DNA from 2 places in the Arthrobacter sp. 05T410 genome. Region 2 is predicted to be linked to the other one. Evidence: riboswitches for the same ligand, from Rfam matches in the RefSeq annotation. Region 2 holds a riboswitch; the other holds the start of a gene.
The links. Region 2 has a riboswitch for glycine ahead of gcvP (aminomethyl-transferring glycine dehydrogenase). Riboswitches for the same ligand answer to the same signal wherever they lie in the genome.
Positions count from the first base shown of each region.

Region 1: it holds a riboswitch for glycine, as region 2 does, so the genes downstream of both, gcvP (aminomethyl-transferring glycine dehydrogenase) here and gcvP (aminomethyl-transferring glycine dehydrogenase) in region 2, are expected to answer to the same signal.

Region 1 covers NZ_JBFTLP010000030.1:33,861-37,259, forward strand. The annotation lists gene AC1DFR_RS21010 (hypothetical protein) at 1-873, opposite strand, end outside; glycine riboswitch at 1,178-1,275, shown strand; glycine riboswitch at 1,277-1,384, shown strand; gene gcvP (aminomethyl-transferring glycine dehydrogenase) at 1,437-3,399, shown strand, end outside.
Region 2 covers NZ_JBFTLP010000016.1:4,266-7,664, reverse strand. The annotation lists gene AC1DFR_RS16735 (MFS transporter) at 1-698, opposite strand, end outside; gene AC1DFR_RS16730 (TetR/AcrR family transcriptional regulator) at 766-1,305, shown strand; glycine riboswitch at 1,574-1,672, shown strand; glycine riboswitch at 1,674-1,788, shown strand; gene gcvP (aminomethyl-transferring glycine dehydrogenase) at 1,828-3,399, shown strand, end outside.

The DNA of each region.
Region 1 (3,399 bases), on a different contig from region 2:
CAGCAAGATTTTGGGAGCTGCTCCGCCCTCGGGTCCAAGTGTTGCCGCCAAGATTTGCCGACTCATCAACAGCATCTCCTGCAGATCGCCAGCCAGTACACGGGTTCCCAGGACGTAGTCGACGGAGATGAACAGGGCGGGAACCACCCACAACAGGGCAAGATTCACGACCCACACCGCGGTCCGCCGCGCAGGACGAAGGCCGCACCATGCCAGGGCGCATCCAACGAGGATGGCGGGAATCCAGTGAGCGATTGACGGCACTGCGACGGGGACGTTGATGTGCCCAACAAAGCCGACAACCCACTCCACCGTCCACGACGCGAACGGCACCGCCATGAGTCCGGCGCCCAATGCCGTCAGGCTCCGTGACCTTGAGCAGAGCATCAGGTGCGCCACGAGGGCCGCAGCGAGCGAGGCGGTCACGCCCGCGAGTAACCCGGCGAAGTAGAGGCTCGCCGTTGTTCCGCCCGTCAAGCCGCCGTCGAGCACTGTAAAGGACTGGGCGGCCGCCGTGAACTGAACCACAAGAACGCCGGCTGCCGCGCACCACGCCACCAGCCGCCGTCGGGCAGGAGACCAGATGCGCACCGCGAGTCCGGCCGCTGCACCTCCTACGGTGAGGAGGGCCACGATCGTGGTGAGTTCGTACTGGCTTAGCGGCAGTAACGACACAGGCATCTGGTCTGGAATGACCTCTGCGCCCCACAAGTTCTGCAACGGGAGCTGTGCGCCGGATACCAGCCAAGGGCCCAAGCCGAGCAATCCTGCCAGGATCCCGATCAGCCACCCCCAAGCGGCATCCCCGGCGGGAGTCCGGCTTGGTGGTCGGCTGGGAGCTGCCTGTTCCGTCGCTTGATCCGGAAGGCTCACGGAGGCTCCTTGCATATGGGCGCTCTGGGAGGGGCGCGCACGAGAAAGTAAGGTATCCCGTCCAGAATAATGCACCGAATGGATTAACCTCCTGGGTCCGATCCACGAGGTGGACGACGACCTCTGGGACCGCGTGTTCCGGATCAACGTCACGGCCCTCATGCGCCTCACCCACGCAAGCGGACGACGGCGAAGAGCTCCCGCCGTCGTCCGAGGGAACAGCGACTCAATTGAAATAAATTTTGCATCCTGCCCGGGAACCGGATAAATTGTGAGCTGTGTCACCGACCAGTGGCACAGCTTATGATCTGCGGCGGGAGAGTCCTGCCGGTACGTTCAGCAGGCGCCGTAGGAGCAAATCCTCCCCAGGAATCTCTCAGGCCCACGTACCGCCGCGGCAAGGCAACTCTGGAAAGCAGTCCGGGCAATCGGGCTCACCGACGGTGCAAGTGGCGCGCTGCTATCAGCAGGGCAAAACGGAAACTCTCAGGTCCAATACAGAGCGGGGAGGAACCCGAATCATCGTGGCGTCTTGATGCCACCTGAATTATGGAGTTCCTCTCATGACGGTTCAATCGTCCCCGTCCACCTTCGCAGACCGCCACATCGGCGCCCGCCGCCAGGCCGACATCGACACCATGCTCAAGGCCGTCGGCTACGACAGCGTTGATGGCCTCGTTGACAACGCGGTCCCCGATTCCATCCGCCAGGAAAAGCCCCTCACCCTGGACAGCGCCCTCAGCGAAGTCCAGGTGCTGGCCGAACTGCGCAAGCTCGCCTCCAAGAACAAGACGGCCGTGCAGATGATCGGCCAGGGCTACTACGACACCGTCACCCCGCCGGTGATCCGCCGCAACATCCTCGAAGCCCCCGCCTGGTACACCGCCTACACCCCGTACCAGCCGGAAATCTCCCAGGGACGCCTCGAGGCGCTGCTGAACTTCCAGACCATGGTCCAGGACCTCACCGCACTCCCGGTCGCCAATGCGTCCCTCCTGGACGAGGCCACCGCGGTTGCCGAGGCCGTGCTTCTCATGCGCCGCGCCAACAAAAACAAGTCCGCTGCCGGGGCCAAGACCGTCCTCGACGCCGACTGCCTCCCGCAGACCATTGCCATCGTCAGGGGCCGAGCGGAGGCGCTGGGCTTCGAGGTGCAGGTCGCTGACCTCTCCGCCGGTCTGCCCGACGGCGACATCAACGGTCTCGTCCTCCAGCAGCCGGGCGTCTCCGGCCGGGTGTGGGACCAGTCCGGCGTGATCGCGGAGGCCAAAGAACGCGGCGCACTGGTCACCGTGGCGGCGGATCTGCTTGCCCTGACCCTGATCACCCCTCCGGGCGAGCAGGGGGCGGACATCGCCGTCGGCTCCACCCAGCGCCTGGGCGTGCCGCTGTTCTTCGGCGGCCCGCACGCCGCGTACATGGCGGTGCGCGAGGGCATGGAACGCACGCTCCCCGGCCGCATCGTCGGCGTCTCCAAAGACAACGCCGGCGTCCCGGCGTACCGCCTGGCCCTGCAGACCCGCGAGCAGCACATCCGCCGCGAGAAGGCCACGTCCAACATCTGCACCGCGCAGGCACTGCTGGCCATCGTGTCCTCGTTCTACGCCGTCTACCACGGCCCGGACGGACTGAAGGCGATCGCCGAGACCGTCCACAACAACACCCGCGCCCTCGCCGCCACGCTGAAGATCGCCGGCCGGGAACTGGCGAGCGAGTCCTTCTTCGACACCCTCACGGTCCGCGTCCCCGGCAAGGCCGCCAAGGTCATCGCCGCCGCCGAGGCCCGGGGCATCAACCTGCGGCTCATCGACGCGGACACAGTTAGCGTGTCCGTCGATGAAACCACGACGCCGGAGGTCCTCTCCGCGGTCGTCGTCGCCTTTGGCGCCGGTCCGGTGGTGGAGGCCAAGGGCTTCGAGCTGCCCGGGAGGGTGCTGCGCACCTCCGACTTCCTGCAGCATCCGGTCTTCAACACGCACCGCTCCGAAACCCAGCTGCTGCGCTACATCCGCAAGCTCTCGGACCGCGACCTCGCCCTGGACCGCACCATGATCCCGCTGGGCTCCTGCACCATGAAGCTGAACGCCACGGCCGAGATGGAAGCGATCTCCTGGCCAGAGTTCGCCTCCATCCACCCTTTCGCGCCGGACTCCCAGACCGAGGGCTGGCGGGAACTCGTCAGCGGCCTCGAAGCTGACCTCGCCGAAATCACGGGCTATGACCAGGTCTCCATCCAGCCGAACGCCGGCTCCCAGGGCGAGCTCGCCGGCCTGCTGGCCATCCGCGGCTACCACCACTCCCGCGGGGAGGCCCAGCGCAACGTCTGCCTGATCCCGGCCTCCGCGCACGGCACCAACGCCGCCTCCGCCGTGCTGGCCGGCATGAAGGTGGTCGTCGTGGCCACAGCCTCGGACGGCACGATCGACCACGCGGATCTTCAGGCGAAGATCGAGGCCAACAAGGACGCCCTGTCCTGCATCATGATCACCTACCCGTCCACCCACGGGGTGTACGACGCCGACGTCC
Region 2 (3,399 bases):
TTGATCCCGTAGACCACCGGCACCATGACCAGCAGGGACAGGGCAATGCTGGGCACGTCCACCCGGCCCGGCTTCGGATCGCGGGATTCCGGGATCAGGGCCGGCCCGAGCAGCAGCAGCGGCAGGATGATCGGCACCGCGACCAGCAGGACGGCGCCCCACCAGAAGTGTTCCACCAGCCAGCCGCCGACAATCGGGCCGAGGGCGGCGCCGCCGGAGAAGCCGGCGGCCCAGACCGCCACCGCCAGCCTGCGCCGGTTGGGCTGCGGAAAGATGTTCCGGATCAGCGACAGCGTGGACGGCATCAGCATGGCGCCGAAAAGGCCAAGCCCGGCGCGGCCGGCGATCAGCCATTCCGCACTCGGCGCGAACGCCGTCACGGCCGACACCGCGGCAAAGCCCGCGCTGCCCACGAACAGCAGCCGGCGCCGGCCGATCCTGTCGCCCAGGGAACCCATCGCGACCAGGAGTCCGGCCAGGACCAGGGGATAGGCATCGACGATCCAGAGCAGTTCGACGCCGGAGGCGGTCAGGCTGCTGGCGATGGCCGGCAGGGCGAACGTGAGCGCGGTGTTGTCCACGGCCACGAGCAGGACGGGGAACATCAGCAGGGCCAGCGCCACCCAGTCACGCCACGGTGCCCGGGGCCCGGTGGCCGCAGGAGTGCTGGTGGCTACGGTGATCGATGGAATGCTCATAAGGATAACTGTACCGTCTGGACGGTACAGTTAAGAAATGCGCGCGCGGACAGGCATGATGGGAGGCATGCCCAGGAAACCCGTCGCCCGCGAGGCCGTCCTCGATGCCTTCGAATCCCTGCTCATCGAAGTCGGTGAACGCGCCGCGACGCTGGACGCCGTCGCGCGCCGGGCCGGCGTCTCCAAGGGCGGCCTGCTCTACCATTTTCCGACCAAAGAGGCCATGATCGCGGTCCTGCTGGAACGGCTGGACCGGCTCCTGGCTGCCGATGTTGCGGCCATGGCGGCAGCCCCGGAAGGGGCGGCGGCGTACTTCATCAAGTCCTCGGTGTGGGCGGACACGCCCATGGACCGGGTCTTCGTGGCGGCCACGCGGCTCGCCGAGGTGGCGCACGGGGAAACGCTCCGCCGCTTCGCCGCCGGCCAGGCGAGCTGGCTGGAACTGCTGGCGGCCGACGTCGGGCCCGCCATGGCGAAGGCCGTCCTGTGCATGGGGGACGGGCTGTACTTCAACGCCATGCTGGCGCGGGGTCCCGGCGGGCCGCCGCCGGAAGTCGAGGCGGACGTCCAGAGCCTCCTGGCCGCCGTCGAGCGCCTGCGCGGCTGAAGCCCACACCCACCCCCTCCGACCCCCTACTCCCCGCCGACCCCCTACTCCCCGCCGAATTCGCCGGAAGCGTTCGAGTACGCCGGAAAGTTGCGGCGACTCCGGGCGTTTCCGGCGAATTCGCGCCGCCGGATTCGCCACCGGGTGGCTCGTGGCCCGTAACCTGGGTCCGCCGCCGGGAGGGAGTTTGCGGACGCGCGCCCGGCATAGGACAATGAGAGCTGTGACTGTAGTCACCCCCGATTGAACGCCTAATTAAATACGCCTTTGATCTGCGGCGGGAGAGTCCTGCAAGTAGGTACAAGCAGGCGCCGTAGGAGCAAACCCTCCCCAGGAATCTCTCAGGCCCATGTACCGCCGCGGCAAGGCATCTCTGGAAAGTAGCAGGCGTGTCCCGGACATGCTGTGCTCACCGACGGTGCAAGCGGAGCCCTGAAACGCGGGCTGCGCGGAAACTCTCAGGTCCAATACAGAGCGGGGAGGAACCCGAATCAATGTGGCGTACCCTGCGCCGCCTGAGTTATGGAGTTCCTTGTGACTGTTACCCCAGCCTCCACGTCCTTCGTTGACCGGCATATCGGCGCGCGCCGCCAGGCCGACGTCGACGCCATGCTGAAGGCTGTCGGCTACGACACCGTCGACGCCCTGGTGGACACCGCCGTTCCGAAGGACATCCGCCAGGACGCCGACCTCGCGCTCGCCGCGGCCCTGAGCGAGGTCGAAGTCCTCGCCGAGCTGCGCAAGCTGGCGTCGAAGAACAAGACCGCCGTGCAGATGATCGGGCAGGGCTACTACGACACGCTCACCCCGCCGGTGATCCGCCGCAACATCCTCGAAGCCCCGGCCTGGTACACCGCGTACACGCCCTACCAGCCGGAGATCTCGCAGGGCCGGCTTGAGGCGCTGCTGAACTTCCAGACCATGGTCCAGGACCTCGTCGGCCTGCCGATCGCCAACGCCTCCCTGCTGGATGAAGCCACCGCCGTGGCCGAGGCCGTGCTGATGATGCGCCGCGCGAATAAGAACAAGACGGCGCACGACGGCAAGACCGTCCTCGACGCCGACTGCCTTCCCCAGACCATCGCGATCGTCAAGGGCCGTGCCGAGGCCCTCGGCTTCGAGGTCGAGGTCGCCGACCTCTCCAAGGGCCTGCCCGACGGGGTCATCAACGGCGTCGTCCTGCAGCAGCCGGGCGTCTCCGGCCGCGTGTTCGACCACACCGCCGTGATCGCCGACGCCAAGGAACGCGGCGCCCTCGTCACCGTCGCGGCAGATCTCCTCTCCCTGACCCTGATCACGTCCCCGGGCGAGCAGGGCGCTGACATCGCCGTCGGATCCGCCCAGCGCTTCGGCGTGCCGCTGTTCTTCGGCGGACCGCACGCCGCCTACATGGCCGTCCAGAAGGGGCTCGAGCGCTCCATGCCCGGCCGCCTCGTGGGTGTCTCCAAGGACAACGCCGGCGTTCCCGCCTACCGCCTGGCCCTGCAGACCCGCGAGCAGCATATCCGCCGCGAGAAGGCCACCTCCAACATCTGCACCGCCCAGGCCCTGCTGGCCATCGTGGCTTCCTTCTACGCCGTCTACCACGGCCCGGACGGGCTGAAGGCAATCGCCCAGGCGGTACACGTCCACGCGAAGACCATCGCCGCCTCCCTGAAGGCCGCCGGTCTGGACGTGCTGCACACCTCTTTCTTCGACACCATCACCGTCTCCGTGCCGGGCCGGGCAGCTGAGATCATCGCGGCAGCCGACGCCAAGGGCGTCAACCTGCGCGCCATCGACGCCGACACCGTCGGCATCTCCGCCGACGAGGCCACGACGGTGGCCGTCGTCGCCGACGTCATTGCCGCATTCGGCGCGTCCGTGACTGCCGCGGCTGCAGGCACGGACACTGCGTTCGGCCTGGACCCCGCCGTCGAGCGCACCTCCGACTACCTGCAGCACCCGGTGTTCAACACGCACCGTTCCGAGACCCAGCTGCTGCGCTACATCCGCCGCCTCTCGGACCGCGACCTTGCCCTGGACCGGACCATGATCCCGCTGGGCTCCTGCACCATGAAGCTGAACGCCACCGCCGAGATGGAGGCCATCTCG